4 regions of the Sphingobacterium sp. 2149 genome follow, and region 3 is predicted to be linked to each of the others. Evidence: riboswitches for the same ligand, from Rfam matches in the RefSeq annotation. Region 3 holds a riboswitch; each other region holds the start of a gene.
What was found. Region 3 has a riboswitch for S-adenosylmethionine ahead of metE (5-methyltetrahydropteroyltriglutamate--homocysteine S-methyltransferase). Riboswitches for the same ligand answer to the same signal wherever they lie in the genome.
Positions count from the first base shown of each region.

Region 1: it holds a riboswitch for S-adenosylmethionine, as region 3 does, so the genes downstream of both, J2X77_RS14530 (O-acetylhomoserine aminocarboxypropyltransferase/cysteine synthase family protein) here and metE (5-methyltetrahydropteroyltriglutamate--homocysteine S-methyltransferase) in region 3, are expected to answer to the same signal.
Region 2: it holds a riboswitch for S-adenosylmethionine, as region 3 does, so the genes downstream of both, J2X77_RS10700 (5-oxoprolinase) here and metE (5-methyltetrahydropteroyltriglutamate--homocysteine S-methyltransferase) in region 3, are expected to answer to the same signal.
Region 4: it holds a riboswitch for S-adenosylmethionine, as region 3 does, so the genes downstream of both, metF (methylenetetrahydrofolate reductase [NAD(P)H]) here and metE (5-methyltetrahydropteroyltriglutamate--homocysteine S-methyltransferase) in region 3, are expected to answer to the same signal.

Region 1 covers NZ_JAVDTD010000009.1:155,495-161,615, reverse strand. The annotation lists gene J2X77_RS14535 (FUSC family membrane protein) at 1-1,544, shown strand, start outside; SAM riboswitch class I at 1,725-1,837, shown strand; gene J2X77_RS14530 (O-acetylhomoserine aminocarboxypropyltransferase/cysteine synthase family protein) at 2,094-3,404, shown strand; gene metX (homoserine O-acetyltransferase) at 3,440-4,483, shown strand; gene J2X77_RS14520 (homoserine dehydrogenase) at 4,522-5,703, shown strand; gene J2X77_RS14515 (GH92 family glycosyl hydrolase) at 5,769-6,121, opposite strand, start outside.
Region 2 covers NZ_JAVDTD010000006.1:200,429-206,549, reverse strand. The annotation lists gene J2X77_RS10715 (hypothetical protein) at 89-418, opposite strand; gene J2X77_RS10710 (AraC family transcriptional regulator) at 555-1,427, opposite strand; gene J2X77_RS10705 (hypothetical protein) at 1,475-1,918, shown strand; gene J2X77_RS10700 (5-oxoprolinase) at 1,951-2,214, opposite strand; SAM-I-IV-variant riboswitch at 2,281-2,374, opposite strand; gene J2X77_RS10695 (DUF3050 domain-containing protein) at 2,581-3,351, shown strand; gene J2X77_RS10690 (3-hydroxyacyl-CoA dehydrogenase) at 3,501-4,397, opposite strand; gene J2X77_RS10685 (oleate hydratase) at 4,464-6,121, opposite strand, start outside.
Region 3 covers NZ_JAVDTD010000008.1:181,550-187,670, reverse strand. The annotation lists gene J2X77_RS13200 (hypothetical protein) at 1-224, opposite strand, end outside; gene J2X77_RS13195 (sensor histidine kinase KdpD) at 625-2,457, shown strand; gene J2X77_RS13190 (response regulator transcription factor) at 2,559-3,248, shown strand; SAM riboswitch class I at 3,434-3,537, shown strand; gene metE (5-methyltetrahydropteroyltriglutamate--homocysteine S-methyltransferase) at 3,615-5,927, shown strand; gene J2X77_RS13180 (tetratricopeptide repeat protein) at 6,023-6,121, opposite strand, start outside.
Region 4 covers NZ_JAVDTD010000012.1:270,595-276,715, forward strand. The annotation lists gene rimM (ribosome maturation factor RimM) at 1-311, shown strand, start outside; gene J2X77_RS18475 (hypothetical protein) at 411-1,262, shown strand; SAM riboswitch class I at 1,439-1,541, shown strand; gene metF (methylenetetrahydrofolate reductase [NAD(P)H]) at 1,613-2,569, shown strand; gene J2X77_RS18485 (DUF2723 domain-containing protein) at 2,885-5,839, shown strand; gene J2X77_RS18490 (OmpW family protein) at 5,984-6,121, opposite strand, start outside.

The sequences.
Region 1 (6,121 bases), on a different contig from region 3:
TCTTTAGTCTATTGCAGGCTTACATACAACCCTATCGCTCTTTAAAACACGCCATGGCCAATGGGTTTCACGGTTTATCTCAATTTCTATTGATACGTTCTGAATCTTACGATCCGGATATTCCGCTGGACTTGACTTACAGCCGCGTCGGAAAAATTTATGGTCAGATCAGTGAACAACAGGAGCAAATCAGATCCCTCTTATTCAGGGAAGAAAAAATCATAAGCCAACGCTGGCACAAAAGCAACTATTGGCTTAGTCAGGTCTATGGATTAATTGATTTACACGAATTAATTATTGCATTGGATCATGACTATGATGCCATTCGAAAAAATTTGCTGGATACCTGTAGCCTTCCCATAATTCGTCGTAGCATAACATTACTGGCCTTGGAAATCGATAGTTTTTCGCAGCCTAATAAAAGGTTTCGCTATGCAGAGCAGCTCTACGATAACCACAGTAAAATCAATGCGCTGTTGTTGGATCTAAAGGAGATTCAAGAACAACAGACTGCCCCAGCAGATGGTATTCTCGCTTCCATCATCCGTAATATTGAAGCTATTATTGAAGTTCTCAAACGGATTCAAGTTGCTTTTTATCAAAATCAAGAAATCAAAAACAAAATTGACACCAATGAGTATCAGCAATTTATCAATCGCCCTTTGCGTAATTTAAGTGATATCAAGAGCAGACTCAATCTCCATAATCCAATTTTCCGTTTTGCACTCCGGATGGCCGTTCTCTTCGGAACAGGCGCATTGATCGGTATTTCTTTCTTGGATTTTAAATATACTTATTGGATCTTACTCACTATTGCCATCGTTGCGAGACCTGCATTTTCAATGACCAAAACACGCAATATAGAACGCATACTAGGTACATTTTCGGGAATTGCCGTCGGAATACTCTGTTTGGTCTCCATTGACTTTCTGCCCGTTCTTCTTCTAATTGCCGCTATTGGATTATTTGGATTCTTCCTATTCAACCGATCAAATTATATGGTCAGTGTGATCTTTATTACGCTGGGCATAGTCATCGCATTAAACTTATTTGAAGGAAATATTAATATCATTTTAGGCAGTAGAATAATTTTTACTTTAGTTGGTGCGCTGCTGGCAATAGCGGGCTATTTTTTGATACCCGTACGCCAAAGCACGAGCATGGTCCACTTGGCAAAAGAGGTCGCATTATACAACCACCATTATTTTCAAATTATCAACAAACGCCTATCTGATGATCTGCAAAGTTCGTTCGACATTCGACTGGCTCGGAAAAAAGCACAGACTGCCATGGCTCTCTTTTCCGATGCGATCAATCAAATGAAGAAGGAACCTGAACACAAGTGGGTAGACTGGTCCCATATCCATCATTTTCAAGCACTCTCCTATCGCATCAATTCGCATTTGGTTGGTCTCTCCATATCGTTAGGAAGAAAAGCGAATCACGACATACAACAGGGTATCCACTGCAGAATTGATGCTTTAAAACCCCTTTTAACCGACTTAGATCAGCTGGCAGAAAATATCAACTTAAGAAAACCATAAAGGCAAGCTATGTATTTATGTATCAATATTGAATAACAAATATGCGATTACAGCTCCCGAAGTAACGCTCTTTTAAGTAAAAAAAACGTATTTCTTTTGCTTTAATAAAAAAGAAGTTTATATTTGTGTCGTCTTCGAAAGAAGATTTCTAATCAACACCTTCCTTAATCAGTAGGTCTTGATTTATAAAGAAGTGGCGAGAGACTGGCTCAATGACCCACTGGCAACCTTCAATTTGCTTGAAAAGGTGCCAATTCCTGTCCAAAATAATATCGTTTTGGAGCATATAAATGATATAAGACAATGCTTATTAAATTACTGAAATCTATTAAAAATTCAGGTTCAATACAACTGAACCTTGCGAACAGCAAAAGTGTACTACATCGTAAAAAAGTATCGATGCGAATGCGTATGCATACACACTTCCCTGCTTGTTAAAAATCATTTCCTTTTTCTTGGATAACGATTTGACAGACCTTCCAAGTAGGTGTGTATGCTTCTCTTTTACCTTTACAAATTCTTTTTTGAAACCTTAAAATCTGATCTATTATGTCTTCTAACAAAAATTTGAAATTCGAAACACTACAGGTTCATGCTGGCCAAGTCGCTGATCCTACCACAGGATCCAGAGCAGTTCCTATATATCAAACAACATCTTTTGTCTTTGAAAATGCAGAACATGGGGCCAATCTATTCGCATTAAAACAGTTTGGAAACATTTATACCCGGATCATGAATCCAACTACGGATGTATTTGAACAACGGATTGCAGCTTTAGAAGGTGGTGTTGCCGCAGTCGCAGTTGCATCTGGTCAGGCTGCGCAGTTTATTGCATTAAATAATATCCTTGAAAGCGGCGACAATTTCGTTGCAGGGTCCAACTTATATGGAGGTACATTCAATCAATTCAAAGTTGCATTTAAACGGCTAGGTATTGAAGCTCGTTTTGCCACCGATGCTGAAGCTGATAAAATAGAAGCGCTCATTGACGATAAAACTAAGGCAATCTATGTCGAAACAATAGGGAACCCAAGCTTCAATATTCCTGATTTTGAAAAAATTGCCGCTGTAGCCAAAAAATACGATTTGCCATTAATTGTTGACAACACATTTGGAGCTGGGGGTTATTTATTTAAACCTTTAGAGTATGGCGCAAATGTGGTCGTTGAATCGGCAACGAAATGGATTGGTGGGCATGGAACAAGCATTGGCGGCGTCATCGTTGATGGAGGTAACTATAACTGGGGAAATGGGAAGTACCCACAATTTTCTGAACCATCTGAGGGCTATCACGGATTGGTCTTTTCAGATGTTTTTGGTGAAAATGGCCCATTTGGCAATATACAATTTGCAATTCGCGCGCGTGTAGAGGGATTGAGAGATTTTGGACCAGCACTCTCTCCTTTCAATTCATTCTTGTTGTTACAAGGCCTTGAAACATTGTCTTTACGTGTACAACGGCATGTCGACAACACGTTGGAAATCGCTAGATGGCTTGAGGCCCACCCTCAGGTAGAAAAGGTAAATTATCCAGGATTAAAAAGCTCTCCAAGCTTCGCTAATGCGCAAAAATATCTTAAAAATGGGTACGGCGCAGTGCTTTCTTTCCAGCTAAAGGGCGACGCAGCCCAGAAAGCCAATGACTTTATCGACAGTTTAGAATTAATCAGTCATTTAGCTAACGTAGGCGATACTAAATCGCTGATTATTCATCCAGCCGCAACGACCCACCAACAATTGAGTGACGAAGATCAAGCGCATGCGGGTGTGTTCAAAGGACTATTGCGCCTGTCAGTGGGAATAGAACATATTGATGACATCAAAGCAGATTTACAACAAGCTTTTGATAAAATCAACTAATTAGACTTTAGTCGGCTATAAAATTTAAATGTAAAATGAGTAAGCATATTTATCTGCACCCGAAGCCTTTTGTATTTGAAAATGGACGAGAGCTTACTGATTTACAAATCAGTTATGAGACGTTTGGCAAACTTAATCCAGATCGCAGCAATGTGATCTGGGTATGTCATGCCCTAACGGCCAATGCAAACGTCTTGGATTGGTGGCCGGGCCTTTTTGGAACCGATGACTTATTTGACCCGAGCGACTATTATATCATCTGCGCCAACGTCATTGGGTCGGCCTATAGCAGTAGCAACCCATTGTCTATTAACCCATCCACTGGGCACCCCTATTATCTATCATTTCCGGAGTTTACGGTAAAAGATTTGGCCTGTGCACACCAATTTCTTGCTGACCATCTGGAAATCAGGCGTATTAACGTTCTGATCGGGGGCTCATTAGGGGGGCAGCAGGCATTGGAATGGGCCGCGTCCAACACAATCGCAATCGATCATTTAATCGTCGTTGGCACAAATGCTGTTCATTCACCATGGGGTATTGCATTCAATGAGAGCCAACGCCTTGCCATTACAACCGACCGCACCTTTTATGCCAACCATCCTGATGGCGGTGCTAAGGGACTAAAGGTGGCACGTTCAATGGCATTGCTGTCGTACCGTAATTATACAACCTATAGTAATACGCAGAGCGAAAATGATAATAATAAGCTAGGCGACTACAAAGCTTCATCTTATCAAAACTATCAGGGGGAAAAATTAGTAAACCGCTACAATGCTTACAGCTATTATTTCCTGACTAAAGCAATGGATAGCCACAATTTGGGGCGCGGTAGATTGTCTATTGAATCTGCATTAGCAAGCATTAGCTGTCCAACATTGGTATTAAGTGTCAATACAGATTTATTGTTTCCTCCACAAGAGCAACAATTCATAGCACAGCATATTCCCAATGCTCGTTACGAAGAGATTGAATCAACCTATGGTCATGACGGCTTTTTAATCGAAACAACAAAACTAACGGAAACTATTAGCCACTTTCTGAGAGCGGAGAAAGCATGTGTTCCTGAATTAGTATAATAGATTGAACAATATAATAAGAGAATATAAGAAGAGATATGAGCAATAAATTAACAATAGGGATGTTTGGATTTGGTGTTGTAGGCCAAGGTCTTTATGATATTATCAAAACCAAAAATCTTAATCTGGAAATCAAGAAGTTCGTGATTAAAAACGGTAATAAAAAACGCTCGCTACCAGCTGAGCTGTTTTCTACTGATGCGGAGGCAATTTTAGGTGATCCAGAAATTAATACTGTTGTCGAACTGATTGATGATGCCGAAGCAGCTTACCAACTAACTGTTCGCGCACTGAAATCGGGAAAAAATGTAGTTTCAGCCAATAAAAAAATGATTGCGAGCCATTTGGAGGAACTGGTCGATATCCAGCATGAATATGGCACAAGCTTATTGTATGAAGGTGCTGTTTGTGGAAGTATTCCCATTATCCGGAATTTAGAAGAGTATTATGATAATGAATTACTCCACTCTGTTAGTGGCATTTTTAATGGATCTTCCAACTATATTCTATCTAAAGTTTTCAACGAAAACCAGCACTATGCAGATGCTTTGAAGAAAGCACAGGAACTCGGATTTGCAGAAACAGATCCAACCTTGGATGTAGGTGGATTTGACCCCAAATTTAAAGTATGTATTGTTGCTTCACACGCGTATGGAATCTATGTCAAACCAGACGATGTCTTTAATATTGGTATAGACAAACTGGGGCAACAAGATATTCGTTTTGCAAAAGAGAAAAATTTCAAGATCAAATTGATACCTACCGCAAAAGAGATTGACGGCGACAAGGTTGTACTTTATGTATTACCACGTCTGATAGGTAAAGACAGCATGCTCTATAATGTGGAAAATGAAAACAACGGTGTATTGGTTAAAGCGGCATTTGCAGACGAACAGTTTTTCTACGGTAAAGGGGCGGGTGGTCATCCAACTGGTTCTGCTGTATTGTCAGATATTGCTGCCCTTCGTTATGGATACCGTTATGAATATAAAAAACACTTAGAATCCAGCACATTAAGTTATAGTCAAGATTATTTAATCAAAGTCTATTTGAGATATGCTGACGATGCACTGATTGAAAAGTTAAACTTCAGTGAAATCACAGAACGATATTACGCATCAGATTTCAAATATGTAATCGGTCATATTAATCTTCAACAAATTGCAGCTCATAAGGCAGATTTGGATCAAGATGGCAATTTTATTGCCGAAATCGCGTAGGCAATCAACAAACCAACCTACCTGAAAATAGCCCCGAATGGGGCTATTTTTTTTATTGTTTAAATTTAGTTGCCTTTCAACTTGAGGTCTAAAATCCCACCTTCCACCAGACGTTCAAAAGGAAGTTGCCAACCTTTCCAAGGGCGATTATTCCACCGAACCTGATCCAGAATATAACTATTGGGCTGCTCTTTAGTCACCTGAATTATAAATTTATTTTTTCGTAATTTCTCCGGTAATTGTATCGTTACCCGATCGAACAGAGGTGCGCCAATCTGAAACGCTGGCTGTTCGGTGGTTAAGCTCCGTACATCAAATAGCCCTATACTGGATAAGACATACCAAGCTCCGAGCTGGCCTTGGTCTTCATCCTGTCCATAGCCATAGCCGTGTAGGGCATCCGTACCATAAAATTCAT
Region 2 (6,121 bases), on a different contig from region 3:
CTTAAGCGAATACGACCAATCACCCTAGAGAAGGCAAATGCGATCGCAAAAATGCGGTCTATGGGATACAAGGTTGAATAGGTAACACTTATTTTGTTGGCTGCAAATGTATTTCAGGAAAAGAGTAGGTTGAATCCTGTACGGTGGTAAAAAGTGAATAATCGGTGTAATCCGGAACGGCTATCTTTAGAAGATAGCTCCCCTTTTTTAACACCTTGATCTTAAATTCGCCATTGCTATTTCTAACGGTATCCCGACTTAATAAGGCCAAGGGTTCCCTTTCCTTATTGGACACAAAGGTTTCAATAATAAAATATCCAACGGGATTGTACTGATGGTCAACCAAACGGCCGGTAATACGGTAAGATGAAGTAAACAGTCCGTAAAGTGAACAAGAGAGTAGTAGTAGTTTTAGCATATTTTTTCAAGTGTGTAGCGCGATAACATACGCGTATCCAGCTGATGAATCTTAAAATGGAGACCGCCACCTCACGAATTGAACGACGATCTACACAAAGTTAAGCCCCTTGCTTTATTGAATAGCTATCACAAGTTTATGAAAAACTATCATTTTGCATGTTCTGCTTGTAGGTAGAAGGAGAACAGCCGGTCATCTTTTTAAAAAATCGGGAAAGATTATTAGGGTCACTAAAATGAAGTTCAACGGCAATTTGTGCGATAGACTGCTCGTCTAGCAGAAGCCGCTGTTTAATCTCCTGTATTTTTCGGTGTTGGATTAGGTTGATTGGACTGTGGCCTGTGTAAGCTTTAATTTGACGATTCAGTTCATTTCGGTGTATTTTCAGTAAGTCCGCGTATTGATTGCAGTTGAGGTTGGAATTGACGTGCTCCTCCATGAGCATTTTGAATCTGGTGAGTAAATTATTGTTGCAACTGTCATTAGCGATATGGTGAAATGCACGAAATCGCCGGTCCAGGCGGAGCAAGATACTCGCAAGAAACGATCGGGTCATGTTGAGGCTATCGGATCGAAATGTCCCGATTTCAAAAACAATTTCGGAGAGCAGGATTTTAAATACCTCGAAATCATGAGTTGCTGCGACAATATAGGGCGCAAATGAATAGTTGTAAAAATAGGGTAGTTTATATACAAGTGTCTTATCCTGAAAGAACGATTCCAAAAACTCAGGTTTGAAGATTAAATGGAATCCTTTGACGCTATTTTTATCAAATTCATATTGCTTGATCTGATTGGGAAAAGCGAATAAAATGGTTCCTGGGCATAGATCAATACGTTTTTCATTGGTATATGCCACCCCGCTTCCCTGTTCAAAAAACATGATCTCAAAAAAGTTGATGGTGTGTGGTTCGGCTTCAAAAATCAGGTCGGTATTGTCCTCAAACCGATGGGCATCCATCGCTAAGGGAAAGCCGTATTTACTGTTTTCAAAATCAAAATATCGCATACTCATGTATTCAACTAAATTGCAGCCGTTTAAACGCTCAGGCTGCAGTGAATAAAGATAACAGTTTTTATGAATTTCTATCAACCCCGACAAATAGAGGGTTGACCTGTCAGATCTTGGTCAATACGCAAGGTAAAAATCGGGAATATTTGGTCAAGTCGTATTTTTTTTATATATTGCTGGTTATGAGTTTTAAAGAAAAATTAGAGAACTGGCGCACGTCAATCAATCGCGCCGGTAGTGGTGAGGAATTGTATATTTTGCTTTTGAACTACAAAAAGTTTATCAACAAAAATTGGATGGACGATTTTGGCGATCCAGGCAACTGGAAATCGGAATTAAATCAGGTCATCAGCAAAGTAAGAAAGAAAGTGGATGTGGCAGAAATTCAAAATTGCGACGATCTCTCGTCCTACAAAGACGACGCTCGGCAAACAGCCCATTCGCTCAATCATACATTAAGATATCACCACTCATTGACAAAAGAGTAGGCTAGGCCTACTCTTTTTGAGTTTATAGGGCTTTACTGTAAAGGAATCAAAACATTTTGTTCCAGACGGACAGGCACCTGCTTCACCGACGTAAAGCCGTCTTCCTTGGAAATAATATTAGAAAGATCAAGCCCCCTTTTGGAGAATGTACTGATCAAAGCTGTTCTGAAGGTAGCTTTCGATGATCCCCAGCCTTGTCCTAAAATGGTGTCGTTGTTGAGCTGGATCAGTTCATCTGTTGAATAATAACTGAATTTTTCCAGTAAGTGTTGGTAAAGATTTGTTGTTGTAGCCATACAATTTAAAAATTTAAAGGATTAAACCATAAACTGTATCCAGATTACTTTGGGAAAATAACCGTTGTGTAACGTTTATTTTGGTCGAAACCCGTATTAATTTACCACCGCGGTGCCTTCACTCGGTTGGTATTGCATCATGCAATTCTGAATACTCTACAAATATAGTAGATTATTTTTTATAATAAAATTTTTTTTGTCTTTACTGCTATTAAACGCTGATAATCGAAAACAGCAGCAAAACAAGCTGGTCGCTTTGACTTTGATTTGGGTATAAAGCGGTTAGCTGATTGGGAAATTTATCATGTTACTGTAATCTCATCGAAAATACTTTAAAAAGCAGAGAGAACACAATACTTTTGCGGCATGAATAGAATTGCGGAAATTAACGAATACATTGCTACCGAACGCGAAGTATTATTGCAACACCCTTTATACCGTAAAATCAAAACGATCAAAAATTTACGTTCTTTTACCGAAGGGCATGTGTATGCTGTATGGGATTTTATGTCTTTATTAAAAGCTTTACAGATCAAATTAACCTGTACCACACTTCCATGGTTCGCCAGTGAACATCCTTCAACGCGCTATTTGATTAATGAAATTGTATTGGCAGAGGAGTCGGATGAATATATCGATGGACGTCGATTAAGCCATTTTGAGATGTATCTCGACGCAATGTCTGCTATGGGAGCCGACCTCCATTTGATCAATAAATTTATTGCCAATGCCAAAAAATCGGATAATATATTCGATGCTATAGCATTGACAACATTGGACAAGCGAATCAAAGATTTTCTGAATTTTACATTCGAAGTAATAGCTGAGGGTGAAGTGCATAAAATTGCGGCGGCATTTACCTTTGGACGTGAAGACCTCATCCCCGGAATGTTTACGTCTATTTTGGAAGAAATTAAAGGGAATTTCCCTACAGCCAATTTAGACAGTTTTATTTATTATTTTCAACGGCATATTGATTTAGATGGCGACGAACACGGTCCATTGGCCATGCAGATGATAACAGATCTTGCGAAGGACGATGAGGTTAAATGGGCCGAAATGAAAGAGATTAGTAAAATTGCGCTACAAAAAAGAATCCAGCTGTGGAATGCAATAGAAGATTCCTTATACGGATAATCTATTATTATACCATCGAGAAAGGCCTTTCAAATCACGATTTGAAAGGCCTTTTTTATGTGCTGTGCAACAAGTCTTATTTATCCGTTACCTTGCAATATCATGCACCAGCTGTTTATTGAAGTCGCGTTCTTTTGAAAGCCAGTCAACTACTTCAAAAAGTCTGGCGATTGATAGGCTGGATTGGGATAGGTATAGAATCCTTCACCGGTAGCGACGCCTAGTTTGTTCTTGTCTATAAAATGTTCTTTGAGAAAGGCCACAGTTTTGATTTTTACGGGGTCATTGGTAGCCTCAGCGTTTATTTTATTGATGTTATAAGCTGTCGTAATACCGACGATATCCAGTATACCGAAAGGACCTGTTGGGGCTCCAGTGGCGACCATCCAAGTTTTGTCTATCGTTTCGGCATCAGCTATCTCGTTGACCAAAAGATCCGTTGCCGCCGAAAGTAATGGGACAAGTAAGGAGTTTACAATATAGCCAGGCTGCTCCTTATGCAGTGGCAGGGCAACCATGCCAATGGATTTTGCAAAGTTGACCACCTGCTCAAATACGGTTTTGTCTGTGCCTGGATGGCCCATAATTTCTGCTGTATTGTGCTTCCAGATCTCATTGGCAAAGTGTAAGGCCAAGAACTGTTTGGGGCGGCCGGTCTCCTCAGCAAACTGACTTGGTAGCAGCGTTGAGGAGTTTGTCGCAAAAATGGTTTTTACAGGAGCGACCTTTGCCAGCTCGTTATAGAAACTAATTTTAATCGCCGGATTTTCGGGAATTGCTTCGATCAGAAAATCTGCGTTCGCTACTGCCGAAGTGAGGTTTGAATCGTAACTGAGTCTGTCGAAGGTTGAAGCCAATTGTTCTTGACTGGCATGAAGATCATGTGCGAAGGCCTTCGCCATAAGATCAAATTTAGCTTTCGCTTTGTCAAGTACCTCATCGTTGATATCATAAACGGTGACATCGTAGCCATGAAAAGCAGCTTGGAAAGCAATTTGATAACCTAAAACTCCGCTGCCTGCTATCGTAATATTTTTAAAGTCCATGATGTTATTATTTTTTTTCAATTCGTAAAAACATACGCCGCGAAACCATGGCGCATGCTGTGATCCTTATCCTTTAATTCCTTTTAACCAATCTTTGAATTTGCTGATCTGTTCTGTGAGAAAGGATTCCTGCTCTTCCTCGTCCGCGGAACCAAGCGGTAGGATATGTTCAAAGTAAGTGCCTTTCAAAAGTTTACGCAGTAAACCTTCTCCTACAAATGGTTTGTCGTCATTTAACGTTTTGGCCGCTTTTAAGAGATGACGGATGTCGTATTGAAGGGGATTGATATCTGGAACCTGTTTATTTAGATTTAAAAGTTCATATACGGCAATCCGTGCAGTACGTACCGAGCTTTCCATGGTAAAGACCACATCGTTATTAGTTTCGACAAACTGGCCTACTAAACCTAGATTTTTACATCCTTCTGGTACCACTCTCGGACGGTCACCCTTCGCTCTAGGCATAAACATAGACGTAATGTAGGGCATAAACGCCGTACGCACAATGGTATTTGTGATGACATCGTCCAGTCGCTCAATAATGCCTAGATGGTAACATAACTCGGCTAGAATTTCATCTCCCGTACATTGGGGCATTGGCTTTTTAATGTAATTTCCTTCTTTATCCATAAATAAGGCATATACCCACAAGACAAGGACATCGTCTGGCTGAGCTGGAAAGTGAGGCTGCCTATTACAAGTGAAACTCACCAACCAGTTGGAATCAGTAATGGTGATAATACCGCCAGTAACTGTTTTGCCCGAATAGGGGTCATTGACCGAATATTCTTTGAGTTTTTCAACCAAAGCCGAAGGCTTACAAGTCAGCGTTGCAGACTCCCAGGCTGATTTTTCGATGTTACTGCAAAATTTTTCGGGCCTACCAAATATAGCTGATTTGGCGGCAAGGTTTTTCCAGAGCTTCCAGCCTGCGCTTTGACCGCTGCTGCTATTGTCTATACCAATGATCGGTGCGTTTTTGTTATCTCCATAAAAGGTGTCTTCGGTCATTGATCCGGTGGTAACAATGACGAAATCGTCTTTTCCAATTGGAATTTTCACCGCTTTACCATCTTGTTCTGTGATAAGCGCCTCTACGACTTTTCCTTCGGTATTGCTTTGGATATCGAGGTCTTTGACCAGCACATTAAACTGAATGTTTACGCCTTTGCTTTGGAGTACTTTGCGCAATGGGGTTACAAAAGTATCGTATTGATTGTATTTAGGGAATACCAATGACGAAAGGTCGTTCAGTCCATCGATCGCATGTAAAAAACGATGCATGTACAATTTCAGCTCAAGTAAACTATGCCAGTTTTCGAAAGCGAACATGGTACGCCAGAAGGTCCAGAAATTGCTGGATAAAAATGATTCGCTGAAGTAGTCTTCGATGGTTAAGTCATCTAAGTCTTCTTTATTTTTGAGCAGCAGGCGAATGATGGCCAGCTGATCCATTTTGCTCAATTCAAATTTACTGAAATCTTTTATTTCACCCAGTTTATGAATGAGCCTGGCTTTCGAGTAATTGGGATCATTATCATTGATCAAACGGTACTCGTCCAAAACACTGTACGGGGCAGGCATCTCCAATGCAGGGATATCCTGAAACATGTCCCAAAGATTTTCATAGGTCATATCCATTTCCCTGCCACCGCGGATGATATAACCATCGGCTGCATTACCGGCACCATCTAACGAGCCACCTTCCACATGGAGCTGTTCAA
Region 3 (6,121 bases):
GCTTTAGGCATCTTTTCCGTCCCGGGCATCGGAGCTAGACTATCCATACGCCTTAACTTTTTAACGGGCATGTGATACTTCTCATCTGAGGAGTCTAATTTTAGAATAGGCATTTTCGATTTCTTTTCCTCCACTAGAGGAAGCTGCGGTTTCACCTTAGCTTCTTGCCCCAAAGCAACGGGACCGATAGAAGCCAATACCAATGATAATACGTAATTTTTCATCTCTATATCCTTTTTTTTAAGAGTCCCAAAGCTCATGTGGGATCAGCATATGCTTTATCCATGCTTATTGACTCTTGGTTATCTTAAATTGAAATGAAAATAGCTTACATTAGCTTAATTAGATTATATATCTATAATACGGTAAAATTCTTCATATAAGCTATTACCCACACTAATTTACAAACAACCACATCTATTTTTAAATAGATCGCTGTTAAACATTGTTAAAACGGCTTCAAAACACATTAGCATCTTTATATTTGTAACAATTTAGAAAATGAGCTGTCAATCATGGGGCTATCAGAAGTAGGCCTCAGGATAAATATGCAAATGGAAACAAACGATACGCTATAAACTTTGTGATACAGTAAAAATTATATTTATTTAACCCTCTATTCAAATGAAGAAAAATAGCATTGTATTAATCATTGGACTGATGTCATTGGCCCTTATCGGTGTTTTGGCTATGCAATTCTATTTTTTAAGAGATTCTTATCGTCAAAAATCCCAATTGTTTGATGAATCCGTGAATGCTGCGATAACAGCTGTTGCGGGAAAGTTGGAACGGCGGGAAGTTGTTGACTTTGCTAAAGTTCAACAGGAACGAAATCTTGAAAAATCCAAACAAGAGCAGGCAAAACAACGCCTTTTAGCCGAGCAACTCGAAATCCAATATAGAATTGAAGAGTTAAAAAACAAGCAGCATACTATTTTCTCCAACTTCAAAGAGCAAGAAGATCAATTACGTGCGTTATATCCGAATGTCATCGAAATTAAAAATTCATTTTATGAAACATACATCAAGAGACCGGAGTACCAAAAATACATCAAATTTTCTGTTTCAAATGAGCTTACCGATGACAATTTAGTACAAGCCTTCATCATGCTAAACGCATCGAAGGTAGATGATCAGGTGAGCGGAAAAGATGATAGTACGCGCTTTGTTATTCCTTTGCTCGATGGCCTGGTTGATCAGCAAACCAAATTCAGGGTAGCCACCTTACCTCCAAGAGAGAATGCAAAACTTACAAAAACGATCGCTGATTTAGAAAAAAGACTGGATGTGCTTAATAAAAAGAACTCTTGGTCGGGGTTTAACGTTTATGATTCTGTTGCCATGTTGGGGGGTAAAAAGGCTGACTATATTGAAGATGTCGCTATTGGAATGGAATTAGCTAAACGCCCATTGAAAGATCGACTGAATATTATCATCGTTCAAGAGCTTATCAAAGAGGAATTGGCTCAACGCGACATTAAAGCGCCATTTAATATCGAAATATGGAGCACAAACAATATTTTACTCAATAATATCCTTGACGAAGCGGCTTTAAAAAATCCTTCAAATACAACCCGGTACTCCACTGCTCTCTTTAAAGGCGACATTGGTGCTGCACCGGGAAAATTAACGATTTATTTCCCAAACAAAAAGGCGATCATCGCAGATAATATGGGTTATCTACTTTTGCCTATGCTTGCGCTACTTTTTTTATTGGTGGGGTGTTTTGCATACACGCTGATTATCATCTTTAGACAAAAGAAAGTTTCGGAGATGAAAACCGATTTTATCAATAATATGACACATGAGTTTAAGACGCCAGTTGCGACTATCATGATTGCTAGTGAATCGCTTAAGGACCCCGATATCAATGCCGATCATAAACGCGTTCAAAAATTAGCCAATATCATCTACGACGAGAACGTTAGGTTAGGAAATCACATTGAACGTGTACTTGATTTAGCCCGATTAGAAAAAGAAACCTTAAAACTAGATCAGGTAGATGTTCATATTAACGATCTTGTTTCTGCTGTTACGGACAGTATGCAACTGAGAATGCAAAATATTGGCGGAAAATTCAGTATTGATCTGGCAGCCACGAAAGATGTCGTCGTTGGCGACGAACTGCATTTCTCAAACGTATTTTATAACCTATTGGATAATGCAATTAAATACAATAAAGGTGATCTACATGTGAGTATACAATCAAAAAACGTCGGTGATAGTATTGTGGTCACTATAGCTGACAACGGTATCGGTATGAGCCGAGATCACCTGCAAAAGATTTTTGACCAATTTTACCGGATACCGACAGGCAATGTCCACAATGTAAAAGGATTTGGTCTTGGTCTAAGTTATGTACAAGATATTCTGAGGAGACTGAACGGAAAAATTACGGTTAAAAGCGAAAAAGATAAGGGCACGACCTTTGAAGTAATTTTGCCTACAAAAAAATAAAAGGTTCCTTTTTTGTATATTTCCTCTGTAAAAGAATTTCAAAGGTAGAGGAAGCTGATTTATCAGCATCAAGGGAATTCGTTAAAATTAAAGTATTCATTATGCAAAAGATATTATTAGCAGAAGACGATCCTAATTTGGGGGATCTTTTAAAAGACTATCTCGAATTAAAGGGAAAATTTGACGTCACACTATGTACAGATGGTGATGAAGCAATATCCCAATTCAAGAAAAATAACTATGACCTCTGCATCTTCGATGTCATGATGCCTAAGAAAGACGGCTTCTCTGTTGGACGTGAAATCAGAAAAACAAACAATACTGTTCCAATAATCTTTGCCACAGCGAAAGGTATGATGGAAGATAAAACTGAAGCTTTTGAACTTGGAGGGGATGATTATATCACTAAGCCGTTTCGGGTTGAGGAATTGTTACTTCGCATCAATGCCCTGCTAAAACGCAGTGTTCGGGATAAAGAAGAAGAGGTAGTTGCAGACAAATTTGAAATTGGCGATTATTTCTTTGATTACACAAGTCAGCAGATTTCCTATAAAGGGCAGATGCAGAAACTATCGACTAAAGAAGCTGAACTTTTACGCCTGCTCTGCCTAAAGAAAAATGATGTATTGACAAGAGAGGAGGCTTTATTAAAAATATGGCATGATGACAACTATTTTACTGGTAGAAGTATGGATGTCTTTCTCAGTAAACTTCGAAAATACCTGAAAGAGGATAGTAAAGTTGAGATTGTAAATGTGCATGGAAAAGGTTACAAACTTTTGGTAAGCTAAAAACAGTGGGAATGAGTCATACGATCATTCCCATTTTTTTGTCTGTAATGCATTGAATTATGAAATAAAGGAATGATTCGATGAAAAGAAGAGAAAAAAAGAATTTCATTCTTAGTAGAATATAAAAAATAGGTGCACTTTCATAAAAAATTTGCATTTTTAAAATAATTGCGCTACCTTAGCATCGCTTATAGAGAAAGGCAGAGGGAATAGACCCGATGAAGCCTTAGCAACCTGTCCCTTGACAAGGTGCTAAATTCTACCCATTAGTAGATGGGAATGATAAGCCGAAGTCACCAAATTCTAGTGTGTCCTTCTCTCTCTAGCAAGAAATATAGTTGAAAAAAAATATTAAAAACATTCATTATGTTATTGACTAACAATTTAGGTTACCCTCGTGTGGGCGCGTTCCGCGAATTGAAAAAAGCCAATGAGGCCTATTGGGCTAAAAAATCTTCTGTTGAGGAATTATTGGACACCGCAAAAAAAATACGTGAAGGCAATTGGAAAACACAAAAAGATGCTGGAATAGATTTAATCCCTTCCAATGATTTCTCTTTTTACGATCAAGTATTGGATTTAACCCTTACGGTTGGTGCAATTCCTGCCCGTTACCATTCCTTATTGAATAAAGTAGACAACAACTACAGCTTAGACTTATATTTTGCAATGGCACGCGGTTTCCAACAAGAGGGCATCGACGTGACAGCAATGGAAATGACCAAGTGGTTAGATACCAACTACCACTACATGGTACCAGAATTTACAAAAGATCAAGAGTTTAAATTGACTTCTGAAAAATTCTTAAATGAATACAACGAGGCAAAATCATTGGGCATTGATACTAAACCAGTTTTACTTGGTCCGATCACTTACCTATTAATCGGTAAAGAAAAAGAAGCTGGCTTCGACAGGATCGATTTATTGGATAAACTTGTCCCTGTATACGAGCAAATATTGTCTAAACTAGCTGAAGCTGGTGCGCAATATGTTCAGATTGACGAACCTTTCTTAGCATTGGATTTAGATGCTAAAGTAAAAGCGCTATATCAGCCTACTTTTGAAAAATTAGCTGCAGCAGCAAAAAACATCAAATTAATCGCTACCACTTATTTCGAAGCGTTAAAAGATAACGAAGATATCGCGGTTAATTTGCCTATTCATGCTTTACATTTGGATCTTGTCCGTGGTGAAAACCAACTGGATACCGTTTTAGCTAAAGTTCCCGCTTCATTGACATTATCTTTAGGTATTGTTGAAGGCCGTAACATCTGGAAAAACGATTACGAAAAGTCATTGGTTAAAATCAAGCAAGCAGTTGATGCATTAGGAAAAGACCGCGTTTGGGTGGCTCCTTCTTCATCGTTATTGCATGTTCCTTTTGACCTAGATAATGAGCATAATGAACAATCATTACCTGCTGAAGTAAAAAATTGGTTAGCCTTTGCCAAACAAAAATTAGCTGAAGTGAAAGACTTAGCTGTACTGGCAGAAGGCGAAGTTGGTGCGGAAACAGCGAAACGTTTTGAAGCGAACAAAGCTGCTGCTGAAAGCCGTCGCACTTCTCCATTAATTCACAAACCTGAAGTTAAAACACGTACAAGCAATATCACTGATGACGATGCAAAACGTACTTCAGCATTTGCAGACCGTAAAGCAGCGCAACAAGCGAAATTTAATTTGCCGGCATTCCCTACCACAACGATAGGTTCTTTTCCACAAACAAAAGATGTTCGTAAATGGAGAGCAGATTTGAAAAAAGGTGCTATTACACAAGCGGAATACGATAAAGCAATCGCAGAAGAAACTGAAAACACCATCCGTCTTCAAGAGCAATTGGACATCGATGTTTTGGTACATGGGGAATTCGAGCGTAATGACATGGTGGAATACTTCGGTGAACAATTAGCCGGATACGCTTTCACACAAAACGGCTGGGTTCAGTCTTACGGTTCTCGCTGTGTTAAACCTCCAATTATCTATGGTGATGTCTACCGTCCAGAGGACATGACTGTACGTTGGTCATCTTACGCACAATCATTGACAAACCGTCCGGTGAAAGGTATGTTAACAGGGCCTGTAACAATCTTGCAATGGTCTTTCGTTCGTAACGATCAACCGCGTTCAACAACAACTTACCAAATTGCTTTGGCCATCTTGGATGAAGTACAAGCTTTGGAAAAAGCAGGTATCAAAATTATCCAAATTGATGAACCAGCTATCCGTGAAGGATTACCTTTACGTAAAGCTGATCAAAAAGATTACTTGAACTGGGCAGTACGTGCTTTCCGTGTTTCTTCTTCAAATGTAGAAGACGATACACAAATCCACACACACATGTGTTATTCAGAATTCAATAATGTAATCGAAGATATCGCTGCAATGGACGCTGATGTTATCACGATCGAGACTTCACGTTCTCAAATGAAATTATTGAATGCTTTCGCTGGCGACTTTAAATATCCAAATGATATTGGTCCAGGTGTTTATGATATTCACTCTCCACGTGTACCCAGCAAAGACGAGATGGTAGATCTATTGCGTAAAGCAAAAGCAGTAGTTCCGGCAGAACAACTTTGGGTTAATCCTGACTGCGGATTGAAGACCCGTGCTTGGCCAGAGACCAAAGCAGCTTTAGAGTCTATGGTAGAAGCTGCCAAAATCTTAAGAGCAGAATAATTCTTAAACTATATTGATAAAGCCCTGGGTGAAATTTCACCTAGGGCTTTTTTATTGTACTCATATTAATCTAAAATTGTATCCAGATCGTGATCCTACTTAAGAGCAGTATTACTTTCTTTCTTACTATTTTTCCCACTTCCTTTACTAATTTCCTGTTTCCCCTTAATCCGATCCTCAATTGACTTCAGGCT
Region 4 (6,121 bases), on a different contig from region 3:
ATATTGATAAGGCTCAAATACTTGTACGTAAAAAGCTATATCTTTCCAATGATAAAATGCCGGAGCGTGATCCAGATGATTTTAGATATACGGATTTAATCGGTTTTTTAGTAATTGATGAAAACCATGGTGAACTGGGGAGAATAACAGATGTTCAGGAGTTTCCACAACAATTTGTTGCTACCGTAGATATGGATGGCAAGGAGCTGATGTTCCCACTTTCGGACGATTTGATCTTAGGTATTGATGGCGAAGAGGAGATTATTGAAGTTGAATTGCCAGAAGGCTTAGTGGATCTGTATAAAGAATAAGTATATCCTTAGGCTTATATAAATGAATAGCCTTTCATAGACTATCGCAGTAATTTATTATATTGGCATATATTATTTTGCCATAATTATTAATTGATTTTGAAATCGTTATTACTCCTGCTATTCCTATTTTCACTGTCTTCTTGTGCTTTCTTTGGAAAGAAAAAGGAGTTTCCTGAAGGTAATTATCAGATGATATTGGGCTATTCGAATGAGCAATATCATAAACTTAAGAGAGAATCTCCCCAGAATGTGGAGGCAAATACCTATGGGAATGATCCTACTTTATATCGGTCCTTTCTCTCACTCCATAATAAAGACCGCTTTGTCTTGGCGCTCGACGATATATTACTCTTCGGAAAGTATAGATTCAATGGTGACAGATTAGAGTTGACCGACGAGAAAAAAGGTAGCATCGCATTGGATATTGTTAAGGTAAAAAAAGATTTTATTCAGCTAAGAGGTGATTTTTCACAGTTTAACTCAGCGCGTGTACCTACTACCGAAAGACTTTATCTCAACTTTGCCTTAGATAAAACCCCTATACGCGAGACACCAAGCAAATTTGACAGTCAAGTGAATTTGTGGCGGAATGCTCCCGTAAGAGCAGAAAGTGAAAAGGAGGTCAAGGCGAGGGCATTGAATTTTGTTGATTATTCCATCGCTTACTTTCAACATATATCAAGTTCTGGTACACATCACGATTATCGAATGGATGGTGTTGAATCGCCAATTATTTATGCTGAGAACGGTATTGTGCTCAAGGCGTGGACAGATGTGCCGGAATCTTGGAAAGAGTTGTTTTACAATGAACAAGATGCATTGATCGCCTATCGCTATTTATTTGATGGCTTTAAATATGCATCGAAAGAGGAATACCACGTAACAGGACTTTTATTAATCACATTTTATCTCAAAAATCTACGGAATTCCCTGGCAGCGCATCTTTAGCCAATGATTCTCGATCCTTACTTTCGCCTGTTTTTTTAACATTTTTTGGTGGTGCATACATTTCTTTTGTTGCGTGTAAGCAGAGCCCAAAGGTCTTATTGCCCTATTTTCGGTGCCATTTTAGTCTTTTCGAAAAAATATTTTTGTCTTTTGATTTTTTAAAACGATATTAGCAACGCTTATAGAGAAAGGCCGAGGGAATAGACCCGTTGAAGCCTTAGCAACCTGTATTGTTCAAGGTGCTAAATTCTACCCTACTCCATGTGGGAAAGATAAGTTACATGAAGATAAACGATTCCTCGACGTGTGCGTTTCGATATAAGCCAACCAAACTAAAAAACAGTTTTTTAATGAAGATTATCGATCATATCCAGAATGCCAAAGGAAAAACATTATTTTCTTTTGAGCTATTGCCACCGGCGAAAGGGCAGGGCATCCAAAGTATTTTTAAAACCATGGATGAACTGATGGAGTTTAAACCTCCTTTTATCGACGTAACTTACCACCGGGAAGATTATATCTATAAAGAGCATGCAAGTGGATTACTGGAACGCGTTTCCTATCGCAAACGTCCTGGGACAGTGGCGATATGTGCAGCAATCATGAATAAATATAAAGTTGATGCTGTGCCCCATTTGATATGTGGTGGTTTTACTAAGGAGGAAACCGAAAATGCACTGATCGATTTGAACTTCCTGGGTATAGATAATGTCTTAGTATTGCGCGGAGATGCACGTAAGGGCGATGCTGATTTTATTCCGACGGATGGTGGACATGCTTTTGCAACAGACCTATTGGAACAGGTTGCTGATATGAATAAAGGAAAGTATCTGCATGAGGATATTGTCACATCGGAAAAGACTGATTTTTGCATCGGTGTAGCAGGTTACCCCGAAAAACACTTTGAATCGCCAAATTTTAATACTGACTTTAAATATCTGAAACAAAAAGTCGATATGGGGGCGGAATTTATTGTAACTCAAATGTTCTTTAATGTCGAAAAATATAAGGAATTTGTTACTAAATGTAGAGATAATGGAATACATGTGCCTATTATTCCAGGATTAAAGCCACTGACAACTAAAAAGCAGCTCGTGACCTTACCACGAATATTTCATCTCGATATTCCAGAAGAACTGAGCGATGCTGTTTCGGAATGTAAAACGAATGCCGACGTCAGACAAGTCGGAGAAGAGTGGTTAGTACAACAATGTCAGGAGCTGATCAAGTTTGGTGCTCCGGTTTTACATTTCTATACGATGAGTAATCCGGGTCCAACAAAGAAAATTGTAGAAAAACTAGCCTAACTCATAAAAATACCCGCGAAAGGGAGCTGATAAGCTCCCTTTTTCATTGTTAAGATATCCTATAATTGACCTTATAGCCGAGTCGTCGTGTTGGTAACGGAGTCATTTGCGTGCGTGCAAGTGTCAGTGTGTTTATTGTCAGGTACTTGTGTTAAATAGTGTTAATTAACATATTGGAATCAGGATAACTTTTTAACTTAAAGTCCTAAAAAGGATTTTAATAGAAGACCAATTGACCTTATGACGTACAACAGAATAAATTCTCTACTGGGTTTTGCTTGCGGACTCATTGCCACATGTGTATACATTGCTACCGTGGAAAAGACGGTAAGCTGGTGGGATTGTGGTGAATTCATTGCCTGTGCTTACAAGCTGGAAGTAGCACACCAACCTGGGGCACCATTGTTTCTTCTGATTCAGAATGTATTTTCAAACTTGGCTTTGGGTAATGCAGGTAAAATCGCCTATTGGATGAATATCGGATCGGCAATTTGCAGCGGGCTTACGGTTACATTTTTATTTTGGACGATAACAGCAATTGCCAAGAAGATACTCCGCGAAGACAAATACGCACCTTTATCCAACTGCTTGCAGATCTTCGGCGCAGGAATTGTTGGTGCAATGGCATTTAGTTTCAGCGATTCATTTTGGTATTCGGCCGTAGAATCCGAAGTTTATGCGATGTCGTCCTTGTGTACAGCAGTTGTGTTTTGGGGGATATTAAAATGGGAAGCTCGTGCTGATGAAGAAGGTAGTGATCGTTGGCTGGTATTTATCGGTTTTGTTATGGGGCTTTCTATTGGAGTCCATTTATTGAATCTTTTGGCTATCCCAGCGATAGCGATGGTGGTCTATTTCAGAAAAGCAACTCAGGTGAGTGCGAAAGGTACCTTAAAAGCGTTTGTAGTAGGTGTACTGATCCTGGGAGCCGTTTTGTGGGGTATTATTCAATGGTTGGTTGGCCTGGCTGCTAAAGTTGACCTTGTATTTGTAAACTCACTTGGAATGGGATTTGGTTCCGGAATTTTCTTCTCGTGCTCATTGCTGGTAGGATTGATAGTTTGCGGTTTGTATTATTCGTATACAAAGCGCAAATACACGCTCAACACCGCTTTGTTAGTTTTTTGTTTTGTTTTATTTGGATACAGTTCCTACACCATGGTCATGATCCGGGGAAAAGCAAATCCATCCTTGAATAATAATGCGCCGGATAATGTATTTTCTTTTTTGGGATATTTGAGCCGGGAACAATATGTCCGGGAGCCATTGCTCAAAGGCCCGTATTATGATTCGCAAGTGGTTGGTGTAAAGAGTAAGACAGGCTATCGGAAAGATCAATCGGCGTATGTACCCTTTACACAGATAGACAAATATCAATTTGATAAGGAAACCTTTTTCCCGCGTATCTACAGCCAAGATGGAAACCATCAAGCCTATTATAGAAGTTACCTCAATTTGAAAGAGGGAGAGCAACCACAATTCTCCGACAATTTTAAATTCTTTTTCAATTTTCAGCTTGGCGATATGTATACGCGCTATTTCTTATGGAATTTTGTCGGTAGACAGAATGATCGACAAGGGTATGGGACCTATAGCGATGGCAACTGGCTGTCGGGGGTCAAAGCATTCGATAACTGGCGACTAGGTGCGCAAGATAAACTACCGCAATCGCAGGCACATGATCCGAGCCGAAATACCTATTTCTTTCTGCCGCTGCTTTTGGGAATAGCTGGTGCGGTATGGTTGTATCGAAACAACAAGCCTTATACTTTGGTCGTAACCCTGCTGTTTGTATTTACCGGAATAGCGATTGTTGTTTACCTAAATCAAACGCCCATGCAACCTCGGGAGCGGGATTATGCTTATGTGGGCTCTTTCTACGCCTTTGCAATCTGGATTGGATTGGGGCTGATCGCATTGGTTCGTTTTTTCAAACGTTTTGTACGAACACGTTATGCTTTGGCGACTGGTTTATCTTTTGCGTTGCTGGGCGGCCCCATTATTTTGGTTCATCAAAACTGGGACGATCATGATCGATCGGAGAAATCGATGGCAAGGGACTTGGCGCGTAATTATCTTGAGGCCTGTGCTCCAAATGCAATCCTATTTACGTATGGCGATCATGATACATTTCCGGTGTGGTACTTACAAGAAGTAGAAGGTGTGCGTCCCGATGTACGGGTGGTCGTCTTAAGTTATCTTACCGGTGATTGGTATATGCAACAGGCCAGGCAGCCGACTTATCGAGCAGCAGGCCTCCCCGTGACAATTCCGGCAGAAAAGACAAAAAAAGGTGTCCGTGATTATATCCCCTTTGTGGATAGGCAACTCGACAAAGCTGTTGATGCAGGTCAGTTATTACAATTTGTGACGTCAGATGATCCCGATTATAAAGTTCAGTTGAATTCCGGTGAGAGGGAAAATTATTTCCCCTCAAGAAAAGTCAAACTGGACGTTAATAAAGCGGAGGTCGTCAAGAAAAATGCAGTTCCATCTTATTTGCAGGAAGCTATTGTATCAATTATGGAATGGGAGATACCAAATGACCACCTAACAAGGGCAGATTTAACAATCTTATCGGTGCTTGAAAATAACAAATGGAACAGGCCCGTCTATTTTTCAAATATGTTGCCAAGTGATCTTAAATTAGGATTAGATAAATATCTTGTTAATGAAGGTTTCACGTCTAGACTGATGCCGGTCGCAGCTACAGGTGCGTCAACAGAAAAGCAAATTGAGCAAGCCGGACTAGTGAACATTGAAGCTTTATATCATAACATTATGCACACGTATAATTGGGGCAATATAAAAAACGCTCGATATGTTGATACGGATTCATTCCGCTTTTCAAGCATGTATGCAAGAGATATTTTTGGAAAAGCAGCGCGTCTGTTGTTGGCTAATGGCCAAATAAAACAAGCAGGAGAAGTTGCTAAAAAAGCATATGATCAATTACCTGCGCGCGTGTATGCTATGTCAGATGCAGTCAACTATGCTGATATTATTGATAGTCTATATCGTTCTGGACAACCTCAGCTCGCCAATAATATGATGGATCGAAATCTAAATTATGTAGCTGAAAATATGGAATATTTGCATCAACTCGTAGTGGATAAGAAAAATTTAAGCTTCGAATGGAATGATATTCAGGTTGGATTGGACTCGGTAGATCGCTACCGTAAAATTTTATCGGATGCGAAAGAGGATAAACGATTAGCGCGTGTCGAGGGCTTAAGGCGTCAATATCAAAACTGGTATGGTCTAGAGTAATGTTTGTAACAAACGAAGCCAATGTATTGGGTTTGCCTAAATGGTAACTGGATGAATATGCTTGAGCTAAGGAACCAGATGAGGCCGTTTTCATATACTGAAAGCGGCCTCGATACATATAGGATAGGGAAATGAGCCAAATGATTAGAATTTCATGCCGACTCCAAAGCCAAGGAGAAAAGGATTGATATCAACTTTTGCCGGTATGGATAAGTTGGGAGCCAAGTTGGATGCATCCACATTAACATCTGTCTTTAAAAGAATATATTTAGCATCTAAATT